3 regions of the Virgibacillus sp. 6R genome follow, and region 3 is predicted to be linked to each of the others. Evidence: riboswitches for the same ligand, from Rfam matches in the RefSeq annotation. Region 3 holds a riboswitch; each other region holds the start of a gene.
The links. A riboswitch is a leader RNA that binds a small molecule or an ion and turns the genes downstream of it on or off. The one in region 3 is predicted to bind thiamine pyrophosphate.
Positions count from the first base shown of each region.

Region 1: it holds a riboswitch for thiamine pyrophosphate, as region 3 does, so the genes downstream of both, tenA (thiaminase II) here and thiT (energy-coupled thiamine transporter ThiT) in region 3, are expected to answer to the same signal.
Region 2: it holds a riboswitch for thiamine pyrophosphate, as region 3 does, so the genes downstream of both, BKP57_RS13270 (YkoF family thiamine/hydroxymethylpyrimidine-binding protein) here and thiT (energy-coupled thiamine transporter ThiT) in region 3, are expected to answer to the same signal.

Region 1 covers NZ_CP017762.1:2,425,608-2,429,896, reverse strand. Annotated here, with positions in the region: gene opp4C (oligopeptide ABC transporter permease) at 1-684, shown strand, start outside; gene BKP57_RS10920 (copper homeostasis protein CutC) at 740-1,429, opposite strand; TPP riboswitch at 1,962-2,061, shown strand; gene tenA (thiaminase II) at 2,239-2,931, shown strand; gene BKP57_RS10910 (D-alanyl-D-alanine carboxypeptidase family protein) at 3,038-4,045, opposite strand; gene BKP57_RS10905 (N-acetylmuramoyl-L-alanine amidase family protein) at 4,085-4,289, opposite strand, start outside.
Region 2 covers NZ_CP017762.1:2,914,377-2,918,665, forward strand. Annotated here, with positions in the region: gene BKP57_RS13260 (ABC transporter ATP-binding protein) at 1-606, opposite strand, end outside; gene BKP57_RS13265 (ECF transporter S component) at 603-1,184, opposite strand; gene BKP57_RS13270 (YkoF family thiamine/hydroxymethylpyrimidine-binding protein) at 1,177-1,794, opposite strand; TPP riboswitch at 2,204-2,306, opposite strand; partial or broken gene BKP57_RS23455 (FAD-dependent oxidoreductase) at 2,600-2,750, shown strand; gene BKP57_RS22150 (hypothetical protein) at 3,128-3,502, shown strand; gene yidC (membrane protein insertase YidC) at 3,448-4,248, shown strand.
Region 3 covers NZ_CP017762.1:3,284,854-3,289,142, reverse strand. Annotated here, with positions in the region: gene BKP57_RS15010 (PrpR N-terminal domain-containing protein) at 1-136, opposite strand, end outside; gene BKP57_RS22215 (hypothetical protein) at 430-645, opposite strand; gene BKP57_RS15005 (3-ketoacyl-ACP reductase) at 1,034-1,756, shown strand; gene thiT (energy-coupled thiamine transporter ThiT) at 2,031-2,621, opposite strand; TPP riboswitch at 2,779-2,882, opposite strand; gene BKP57_RS14995 (globin-coupled sensor protein) at 3,588-4,289, opposite strand, start outside.

The DNA.
Region 1 (4,289 bases), 860 kb from region 3:
GCTGAACATTGGCTTGGTGCAGATAGTGCAGGTAGGGATATCGTTACCATGCTATTATATGGTGGACGGACATCGTTATTAATTGGCTTTTCTTGTACGGCCATCATTATATTCATTGCTACGTTAATAGGAACAATTTCAGGTTATTACGGGAATAAAATTGATAGTATTCTCATGCGATTTACTGATTTTATGATGAATTTCCCGTTCCTGATTTTTGTTATTGTATTACAAGCGATTTTTGTTGACAGTGGTGTGTTAGCATTAATTCTTGTTATTAGCTTACTCAGCTGGACCGGAGCCGCAAGAGTAATTCGAAGTAAGGTTATGTCGGAAAAGGAAAATGAATATGTATTAAGTGCGGTATCAATCGGTACCAAGCCTTCTAAAGTAATGATTAAACATATACTCCCTAACGTCATATCAACCATTATCGTTCAGGCAACACTTTTATTAGCAGCGATGATTGTGGCCGAAACTGGATTGAGTTATCTTGGCTTCGGTGTACCAGTTGGCACGCCAAGCTGGGGGAATATGCTACAAGCAGCCCGTGACCCTGGTACGTTCGAAAACCTGTGGTGGGTATGGTTACCACCTGGTTTGTTAATAACGTTAACCATTTTATCAATTAACTTTATCGGCGAAGGATTTAAAGATGCTTTTAACCCGAAAACAAAGAAATAATAGTTTGAGCCTGGGTTTTATGAATGATAAAACCCAGGTATTTTTATTGAAAAAACTAATTTCCTTTCATTGTTCTTTTGACTTGTTGTATTTTACTACGATCAAGCGAATGAGCAAACGAATTATTTATTCGTACACCTGAACCAAAGTGAAAGGCTTGTGGCTTTACTTGATGATAGACATCGGCAAATGTCTCTGGCCTTAAACCGTGACCAACCATAACGGATAAATGCGTATCATTGGCTAAATCAATTATTTGCTGCAGTTGTGGAATTGCGTCAGGAGCTTTATAATTACCACCGGCTGTTAAAATCGTTGTAATTTGCTCATATTTTGCTAAGCATTGTAATGCTTCTACTTGATCACGGGCAAAATCAAACGCCCGATGGAAGGTTACTTCCAAACCATCAGCCACATCCAACAACTGTTTTAAAACTTCCTCATCAATGGTCTGTTTAACCGTCAATGCACCAATAACAATCCCATTTGCTCCAACTTTCTTAATTAACTCTATATCCGCTTTCATTGTGTCTAAATCATGTTTATTATATACGAACGATTGACTATGTGGACGAACCATTACATTCATAGGAATGTTTACAGCTTCTACCGCATTTTTTAGTAAACCGAAGCTTGGTGTTAAGCCAATTTCCGCCATTGCAGGACTAAGTTCAATCCGATCTGCACCATACTGCTCTGCCTCAATCACATCTGTTAAATTCGTTGTAATTACTTCTAAAAGCATGAATATTCCTCTCCTTTACATACTCTACCCTCATCCTACCCAAACTGAGTACCATTTAACAGACCAAAAGCATGCAAAGTATCCATTTAATTATACTTAAGAATTGAATTCTTATAAATATTTCAATCGGTACGGGAATAAGCGGGCAACAACTATCCATAATCCCAGTCGTTTAAAAAATATTCCACAACAGGGAAAAGAATCAATAAGACACCCATACCCTATTGAAATAATCCGACTTTAGCTAACTGATTTTTATTGCCTTTAAAAATTGATTCATTAAATCCTGAAATTACGATGAGTAATTTCTTGTTCCAAAATGAACCACCCTAACAACATGAAAATGCAACTGATAATATAAAAATCGACGGGGTACATCCTATCCCCATCTCCTTTTTTTAATTGTTTAAATACACAAACATAGTTTGGCTATTTCAAGTTATCAATCTATAAAGATAACACTTGTTTTCTCATTTTATTTGCTCTATTTAATCAAATATGATTAAATAGCCTGTAAATAGTTTCATACTATATGTTTCACTAGGGGAGCAATTTTATTGCTGAGAAAGGAAACTTGACCCTTTGAACCTGATCTAGTTTACACTAGCGTAGGGAAGTGATGACTTGCAACAGATTAACAAGCTAGTCAAGCATGCACTCCCATTCTTTACAATCGTTGAATGGGATTTTTTATGACTTTTGCTTCACTTCGTTACAGAGCTAAGTGATCTTCCTCAAAACTGCAAAGGTGAGTTGTTTCCATAACTTCTCTAGCATTAAAATAATAACATGGAAGAGGAGAATTAAACGTGCAACCATTATTTACAGACCGTTTATGGAAAAAGGTGGAGCCCATTTGGAAGTCATATTTGGAGCACCCGTTTGTGAAGGGACTAGGGGAAGGTTGGCTGGACAAAGAAAAGTTTAAACATTGGATGAAGCAAGACTATGTTTATTTAATCGAATATTCCCGTCTGTTTGCACTAGGTAGTGCAAAGGCAAATGATTTAACAACTATGACAACCTTTGCCAATCTATTACACGGCACATTGCATATGGAAATGGATTTGCATCGTAACTATGCAAGTAAATTCAGTATTACCGCACAAGAGTTAGAAGAAACAGAAGCAGCTGCGACAACGACTGCATATACAAGTTATATGCTAAATGTCTCTCAACGAGGTGGCGTAGAAAATACAATCGCTGCTGTTCTCGCATGTGCCTGGAGCTATAACTATATAGGGAAAATACTAGCAACATGGCCAAACGCATTGGAACATGAATTTTATGGGAGTTGGGTACAAATGTATTCCTCAGATGAATTCACAGCACTTGCTAACGACTGCATTGATTTAATAAATGCTATTGCTAAAGATAAACCAGAGCATGAGCTGGCTCTATTAGAAGATATCGTTGTCAAGACAAGTTACTTTGAGTATATGTTCTGGGATATGGCAGAAAATCAAGCAATGTGGCCAATCCCTTCCACAGCATTAGTTTAAATGTGCATGACACTCCATTACTAATATTCTATCTAATTATTATAAAGAAAGACTCCCTGCTATATTTCTATTTCAGAAGGGAGTTTTTCTGCTTTCGGATATACATTTATTCTTGAGATAAATATTCCTCTAATGTTAGATCATTCTTCATGATTTCTTGAGCGGCTTTCTTACCAACATAACGAATATGCCATGGTTCATATTGATATTGTGTAATTTCTTCTTTTCCCTTTGGAAAGCGAATGATAAATCCATATTCAGCCGCATTCTCTGCCAACCATTTACCTTCATCTGTATTTCCAAAATCCTCGTTTAATTGGAAATCAACATTAGGACTAGTCACATCCATCGTTAAACCCGTTTGATGTTCACTTTCACCTGGACGAGCACTTACTTGGTTTGCTTCTGCTTCACCTAAAGATTGTACATTAGAAGCAAATATCGATGTTTGCCGATCATAGGAACGATATCCAGACTGGGCAAACAACTCCAAGCCTTCCTTATCTGCAGCTGCAAATAACTCTTCAAGCGCTGGAGCAGCAATTTTACGCATTTGTTTTTTCGGTAAATCTTCAGTAAAAGGAAAACGAACATTGGGTGTCACTAAGTCCACAGGCGTATAGTCTGGTGGTAGGGCATTTTCCTTATTTACTAATACTAATTGTTCGTGGGGATTTGCAGTAACTTTTGTCCCACTATCCGTGGTAACAGGCTCTGCTTTAACAGGCAATTCTTTACCCGCTTCAAAACCACTAGATTTATCTTCAAGTAGTTGCCGAACCACTTTTGCAGTTTCTTGTTCATAGATACCAGTTAAAGGTAAATCTTTCTGCATCTGTAAGTCTGTAACAGCCCATACAGTAGCATCATCAAATTCACCATTATCTTTTATATCGTAGCCAATATTCTTTAAAGCAATTTGTAAAGCTTTTACATCTTTGCCACTATCTAATTTTTGTAAATCCGCTTCAGGAAGCTGTAAGCTCTGATTTGTTTCACCGTTTTTTTCATCATTGGACTGAGTTGATTCTTCTTTATCGTTATTCGTACATGCTGATGTAAATATAAACATAAGCAATAAAACAATAAAGGTGATGATATGTTTCCGTTTCATAATTTCCTCTCCTTCGAAACGTCCCTAGATGGAAGCATTCTAGCTTGCTTCAAAATAGTTTTTCAATCCATCTACAATTGCAGCACCCACTATTTGATCATATTCCTCAGACTGTATGGTTGCTAATTCTTCTGGATTACTCATAAAACCTAACTCTAACAGGATAGATGGTGCATCGTTATCATTCAATACAAAATAATTGTTTTCCTTGACTCCCCGATCTCGTAATTCAATAGCTGCTGTA
Region 2 (4,289 bases), 370 kb from region 3:
TAGTTGATGTTCAATAACAATAAGTCCAATTTTCTTTTCCTGTTGGATGGTTTTCATCGTTTGGATAAATTCTTGCTTGGCTAACGGGTCTAAGTTAGCGGTAGGCTCATCTAAAATAACGAAATCTGGTTCGAGTGCTAAAACACAGGATAGGGCTAGCTTCTGTTTTTGTCCTCCTGAAAGAGAATGGATGGTAGCTTCTCTATGTTCCGTTAAATGAACGAGTTGTAATGCTTCATCGATTTTGGCTGCGATTTTTTCCCTTGGCGTATTTATATTTTCCAGTCCAAAAGCGATTTCATCCTCTACAGTTAACATACAAAATTGACTCTCAGGATCTTGAAATACGACACCGACATGCTTGCTGATTTCTCCAGGTTTTGTAGCTTGTACATTTTTATCGAAAATACGGACTTTTCCTTCCGTTTTTCCATCGAGTTCTCGAGGGTAGATCCCATTTAAGCAACAGGTTAACGTGCTTTTTCCACTTCCGCTCGGTCCAAGTAATAGCATTGTTTCACCAGCATTCAGATGAAAGGATAGTTTGCTGATAACGGCTTGTTCATGTCCTTCAAACCAAAGGGAAAGCTCATTCACTTGTATCATGATACAGACCTCTCTTTATGCATTTGTTTACCCAGAGCAAAGCTGGACAGTACGCCCGTTTTTGCGAGGGAGTCACTAATTGCTTTTCCAAGCATACCAGAAATAATCGCCCCGCTTAGCATTCTAGCTACGAGCATGCTTATTACATAAGGTGTGCTTAAAGCCGCATAGCCACTACGAAAATAGCCCCAAATAAAACTTAAAATCGCTGCGCCTACTCCGGCAAGCATCAACACCCACAAGGAATAGCGTTTATACCTTGTAGCAGCAAAAGCTGTCTCAGCGCCAAGACCTTGAATGATCCCTGTCACAATAATAATCGGTCCCATCGCATTTCCTAATAGCATTTCAACGGTAGCTGCAATGGTTTCGGACAAAAACGCTGCACCAGGCTTCCGTAAAATATAAGCTGCAATAATGGATACGATAAACCAGATACCAAAAATAAAATCGTAACCTATAGGTCCCATAAAGGATGCAAGTAGCTTTCCTATAGGGAGAAAAGCTAAATAAACAATTCCAAATACGACCGATAACACGGACATGACAATGATTTCTTTTAATCGCCAATTATTCATTGTTGTCCACATCCTTTTTAGATGGACTATTAGCTGAGATCGTTACAGTCATAACTGTGTGGGGAGAATCGCTCTTTTCCATATTGGTGAATACTTGTTCCAAACCATTAAATACATCTTTTCCTTCTCCATCTAAACGAGTGGCATAGTGAATTGATGATACGTGGATACCTTCCTGCTTCATTGCTTCAATTTGACTGTAAATCATATCCATATAGTCGCCGCCGCCTAATGGATAGAGAGAAAATTTCCCAGCTATATTTTGTTGAATCTTGCTGCTTTGTGCTTCGTTTAATCTAATATCATCTTCTGCTAAGAAAACGTCACCAGCGGAATCTCCAGGACAGCCTATGGAATACGTCCCGCTAAATACCACATGATTCCCAGTCTGAGCGGCATGGAGAAACAAAGCCTTGGTAACATCGAATACATGAACGATTTTCCCTCTGACACATGTTCCGACGTCTGTTGTTTTTACCCACACCTTTGATGTATCTACTTCTTCTAATGCTTTCATAATGACATGTACAAATTGATCTGTCATCGGGTAAAGTGCAAAATCGCATCCTGCAATTTTACTTTGGCTGCAAATAATGGTTTGATCTTTCATTCGTTCTTCCTCCCTAAAATTTTTATTAAGGTGTAGCCCTTTGATAGCACTACAAGGCTAACCAACTGTTCCTGAACATGGCCGCCTGGACTAATCATACCAAGAACAGTGTTTCGCCCAATTTTTTACATAAACAAAGGCGCGGGGCGCCCGTTTAGCAACATAGCGAATGGAACGAATCAACTGAGATAAAGGAATCACGGTGAGGTAACGAACCGATGATGACTTATCGTAAGGCGATTTCGTGAAGTCGCCTAGTTGCTGGGCGGTGGAGCTGGACGTGACTATTCGGTTATTTCATTATCCATAAGCACCTAAGTTTATACTTTCTTATACATACAAAAAAACTGCATTCGCTGGGAATGCAGTCTTCGCCAATTATCATTTAACAGAATTTCTTGAGTGTAAGTTGGTCACGACTGCACTTCCCCACGCTAGTATTATCTAGATCGGGTAATAAGGGTCAGAATGATTCCTCTCAGCCATCTAAAATAGCTCCCCTAGTGCAATTAGCTATGCAATTTTAATCATACGTCATAGCGATTATAGTATAGAACGCCAAAGTTCACAACCAATTCGCCCGAAGTGCACAAATAGGTTGCTCGAAGTTCATAACTAAATCACCGCAGTTCACAATTCCATTCCGTATAAAAACAGTATCCTATTGCCTGTTTTTAAAATATTGTATCAAGGAAATATTTTAAGTTTAAAAACTTGTTTAATTATAAATAATTAGTTAATTAGGATAATATGAATGATATATAGAATGGAGAGCAGCTGAAGCTAAGCAAGGGGGAATTATTGTATGTATGATTACATAATCATCGGTGGAGGTATTGTAGGTTTAGCAACTGCATGGCAGATGAAAAAAAGCACCCCAAATCATCCATTGCCGTATTAGAGAAAGAAGTAGGATGGTAACCCATCAAACAGGAAGAAACAGTGGGGTCATTCATCCGTTATACCAAAAAGTGAGCCCTTTTACTTGGGGGTGTTCCAGTTCTCGTAACAGTAATTCCCCAATTTTTCCTTTATAAGGTAGCTGTTACCGCTACTATTGTTGATATATCCAGTAGTATGGACTGATATTACGGGACTCGTAGCTTTGCTTATTGTCGTAGCTAAAAGTTTAAAGAGAAATAATGGAAATTCCGTGTCAGAGCATGTTAGTTAGACAAATTTCGATAGTGCTGGTTGGATTTTAAAATCTAAATGATGCAGCCATACTTGAAAAATTCATTCAAAGGGCAAAAAGTCATATTCTCCCAACCAATCTATTCGCTTTCTTGTGTTATAATGGGATAAATAGGTCGTTAAAGGAGGTGAATATAAAATGATGGATTTAATAAATGAGCTCATTAATGATGCTTCACCAGTTTACTTTTATTTAAGCATCTTATTGACGATGGCGTCTGCATATTCGTTTACGGCTATTCAATTTGGTCATATGATGGATACGCACCACTTGCAAATAAGAGAGTATCATAATGAACGTTATCGCTTATTACCGATACAAGAACTATTCGGGATGTGCGATGAAATCTTTCAATGGGTCGTTAAAAAGGCAAGTCAAATAACTTCCCCAGATGATGATACAGACCACTCTCCCTTCTCGTTACAATTTATGGATTTATTACAACGAGGAGGAAAAATATGCACGATCATTTTATATTCACTTTTCTTAAGAAATACGGTGTTGTTAGTTTAACTTTACTTGTTCTGCTTACTGGATGTCAGGCAGATGGAGGAATGATGGGTTTTCAAAATCCTTTTCCCCCAATGATTAAGTATGTTGCTGGACTGTTTGGTGATGATTATGGCTTATCCATTGTTCTTATAACGGTGCTCATTCGTTTGCTGTTAATGCCGCTAGCATTTAAGCAAATCAAAAATGGGGCAAAAATGAAAGCAAAGATGAATCAAATGAAGCCAGACATGGATGCCCTGAAGCAGAAATATAAGAACAAACAAGATGCTGCCTCCAAAGCGGAAATGCAGCAAGAAATGATGCAGCTGTACAAAAAACATCAATTCAATCCATTAAGTTCCATGGGCTGTCTTCCGATGTTATTGCAATTCCCGGTTGTCATTGCGTTTTATCATGCGATTCGAAGCTCACAGGAGATAGCTTCGCACTCCTTTTTATGGTTCGATTTGGGGCAAGTGGACATGATTTTACCATTTGTTGCAGCAGCTGTTTATTTCTTGCAATCTCGTGTATCTTTGATTGGTATAGAGGAAAAACAAAAAAAGCAGATGGCCATAATGGGCTTAATATCTCCGATTATGATTGGGTTTATTTCGTTTAGTACACCAGCTGCACTTCCGTTATATTGGGCAGTGAGTGGTACGGTTCTCGTTTCACAAACCTTGCTTGCTAAAAAGTTGTATTATCGTGAGGATACAAAAGCGGAGAAGACCATGAGCAAGCAGGTAGAAACGTCATCGTCATAATACTGGTCTAGCCGAGGCTAAAACTAAAAGATCGGTTTTTT
Region 3 (4,289 bases):
TTGCTGTCCCGCCACGGCTGATAATTAATTCATAACCATCTTCTTCAGCAGTTTGTGCTAATTTCACACCTTCTTCCAAGTTAGCCACTTCAATATGAACATCTATGTAATCAGGTGTTTTTACTTTCTTAGCCATCTCAGCCAACCCAGGATAAGGAGCGATTAGTAGAGCTTTTAATAACGTTCATCCCTCATTTGTTTCCATATTAAACAAGTCTATTATGACATAAATAAGATTCAATTGTACATGAAGAGCATATAAAAACAGCTATCAGCGTATTTAACTGCTATAATTTAATGGAAATTATTATGTAAAAAACCATTATTTTCAACTTAACAAAAAAGTAAAGCTACCACTTCACTATCCACTGCCTTACCCAATTCAGAAAATAAGTTTTTCACTTGTTACGTAAAACATTTTTAGATGGATCAAATCTTTTCATATTTCTGGTGCGCCACTTCCTCACTTCGATGCGTAACTTCTCGGCTGTGGTGCTCAGCTTTTTCACTTTGGTGTGCGACCTCCCGGATGCGGCGCTCAACTTTTTCGATGCGCTGCGTGATTTCCTCAATTCGATGCACGACTTTTACGTCTTGGTGCACGACCTCCCGAATACGACGCTCGACTTTCAGGCTGCGATACACTATATGTTGGTGTGCGACTTTCGGTCCTTCATGATCAAGTCATTCTACCGCTCAGCCTTGAAGCCAGGGTACTTACGTTCATAAACAAATAGCTGAATTTACGGTAAAGGTAGCTTGAATTATGTTTGGCTAACTTAATCCACGCTGTACACGTATGATTTATGATGAAAACCTGATCCAAATCGAAGAAGTCTATATGCAACGACACTTGCTTTATCGAGAAGTCTCTTGTTCGAATGGAGATGGTTTTGTTAAAGATTCTATCCATTTAGTGTGATTGTTTTCAACATTTTCCTTCCCTATTCCCTCCATCTCAAAGCAATTTTTTGAATCTACGTTTTCTCTTATTTATACTTACAATAAGAGGTAATAGGGAGGATGATATATCATGGGACAGGAGATTAAAGGAAAAGTTGCCTATATTACAGGTGCTGGCAGGGGAATTGGTCGGGCTACTGCGCTTGCCTTAGCTAAAGAAGGCGTACATGTCGGATTAATCGCGCGGACAAAAAGCAAACTCGAAGCTGCTGTAAAAGAAGCCACAGCGTATGGGGTAAAGGCTAGTTATGCAGTCGCTGATATTGCAAATTCAGAAGAAATTAATCAAGCAATAAACGACCTAGAAAGTTCCCTTGGATCTGCAGATATTTTGATTAATAATGCCGGTATTGGGGCTCATGGAAATTTTCTTGAAATGGAACCAGAAGCGTGGAAACATACATTTGAGGTCAATGTATTCGGCACGTATCATGTTACTCGCGCTGTTTTGCCACAAATGATCAAGAAAAATCAAGGCGACATTATTATGATTTCTTCCAGTAACGGATTAAAAGGCACAGCAGGATCAACTTCTTACAGTGCTTCCAAGTTTGCTATCCAAGGTATGTCCGAAGCATTAATGCAAGAAGTACGAAGAAATAACATTCGAGTTTTCACCTTAAATCCAAGCCTTGTTGCTACTGAGCTTGCCTTTGGTGACCAGTTAGCGGAAAAGAACGAAGATAAATACATGCAGCCAGAGGATCTAGCTGAATATATGGTTGCTCAATTGAAATTACATCCGCGAATCTTTATTAAACAATCGCTACAGTGGGCGACGAATCCGTTTTAAGCTAATAAAAAGCTGTTGCAAAGCGACTTATATGAATCGTTTGCAACAGTTTTTTGTATATATTTATTACTATACTAGGTGACGGTATTTTAGAAATGAATAGTGGTTAATATTGATTTTCAACTGCACGAAACCAAGTATAAGAATAACTCTAATGGAAAAAGATACATGCCAATGCAAAAAATCCTGCGTAAAAAGTATTGCCCATTCACTTCTCCTTCTATGCATGAGCAGCAATCGGCTCTACAGCTATTGTTAGATTTACCTAAGACAATTAAGAAGCTTTCCTTTTTGCCGTAAACTCATCTGTCTGAATTAATCTTGGCGCACTTGCTAAAAGGACTACAAGAACGACAGAACAGAACACAAACGCGCCTAGCATAGTCGCCCCATTTGCAATGAATGAATATACGACTGGCGACATACCTTTAGGTGCATATTTTCCCCAAAAGATGACTCCTGCAAGAAAATGCCAGAAATACCTCGCAATACTGCCTACTAATGTTGCTGCCACCACCCAGGCCAATGCAACTTTTTTATTTCCATTTTGAACATTTTTTTGAATGACAGGATACAATAAACCAGCAAAGCCAACAAATGCAAAGGCAATAAAATATTCAATTAAAAATTGTAGAGGTGTTAAATAATATGCATCTCCTAGCATTACTTGCAATAGGCCCCATAAGAAACCAGATAACACCCCTGCTATGACTCCCCGGCGAAATGTCAGAATAAAAATCGGAACCATTGCAAAGGAAATGGAAATAGCGGGTGATAATTTAATCGAAGGTAAAAAATCTAGAATCATTGCAAATGCGGCGAAGAAAGCTGCCTCAATCATCACCAATAATCTTACATTTATCATTAAAATTGCTCCCCTTTCACGGAAACCTCAAGGGAAGCATAGCTAATATAAACGTGGATTCATTATTTGTGCAGAAAGGATCACCCTACAGTCATTCTCTATAAATACAGAATTCTTCATGCATTTAAAAGCGAATGAGACTTTGATGAGTTAACCTAATCTTTGTTGCCCACATCCCTACGCAAGTGCTAACTAAACAGGTTCAAAGGGTCCGAACTCAATCGTTCTATCTCAGCCTAAAAGGCTCCCCTTGTGGTTTCTATGTATTTGATTTCATCTATTATAATAAATAATTTGTTTTTTGAACAGCTTTCTGCTCTTTATAAACGCCTTTGCCTTGAAACGACCATAGTAATACCATCAAAACCGATAACTCATTTTTATAAATTCAAATTGCTCTATTGCATGAATGTTTCTGTATTAAGAAATCTCGCTTTTGATTAAAAATGCTACTACCTTTTTTTTAAAAAATAACAATGCACGTGTAATACATTATGCTAAGCACTTAACACCCTCCTGCGCTCAACATTTCTATATCGGCTTACATCAGCCAAATCGTATTACTCGCATTTTTCAAGACAGATGCATCATTTACTGTCATGAAAATGATACAGAAAGCCCCTATCATTTCAGCATCGTACTTAAAATATGGAAAGTATACCTTTGATTTCAATTAAAAAACTTCCAGTTCTTAACAAAACATAATCTTATTTCCTTCACAATCAATGATCGTAAAGAACAAGCTTTCCTATAGTGTAAAAAATACAAGTTTCTCTCTTTTACTAGCGGTGGACCCACATCATCGATAATCAGCTCCTCTTGATTTAAATCCGAGTACATATTGATAAATTAAGATTGTAAACTACTTGCAGTCGCGATTGTCTAAGTTCGCTGCCTTTCTCTTCATTCAATCAACTGTCATCTAAAAAACAATTTCTATCATCTCTTGCCCACTCTCGAATGCGTTTATGCCTTATTTGTCGCTTCATTTAATTGCTCAGCAGCTACTACAACACTAGAAGCAGCTCGTTCCATTTCATGAACGACTTGTTTGAATTCGTTCATTTCTTTTAGCACAATCTTTGCTTCTTGCTCATTCAATTGAATGGTCTTTACTAAATGCTGAAAAGATTGTTGCGTAGCTTCCGAAAACGACATACTTAATCCAACTGCCTCTTCTATTTCTCCCATAGATGTTTTCGTCCATTGACTAACTTGGCTTGAGGTTGATATGAGTGAGGTTATTTGTGTGATGGATTGCTTTGTTTGCTCTGCTAACTTGCCAATTTCCTTGGAAACTACGGCAAACCCACTTCCATGTACGCCCGCCCTTGCCGCTTCAATAGAAGAATTCAAAGCTAATAAATTTGTTTGATCGGCAATTTTTTGTACCATAGCTATAATTGTTGCAATTTCGTTTGATGATTGATCAAAATTATCCAAGGATTGAGTTATTTGCTTCGCCGTTTTTTCCATATACTTCATGGTGTTAAACAGTTCATCTAATTGTTCTTGACCTTCCAGTGCTTTTTCTTTAGCTTTTTCTGCTTGATATGTACTTTTTTCTGTCGCTTCATTCACTTCGTTTATATTTGTACTAATTGTCTCTACAGAAGCATGATTTTCCTCGGCTATTGCTACAAGTTCCTCGCTGACTGCAGTCATTTT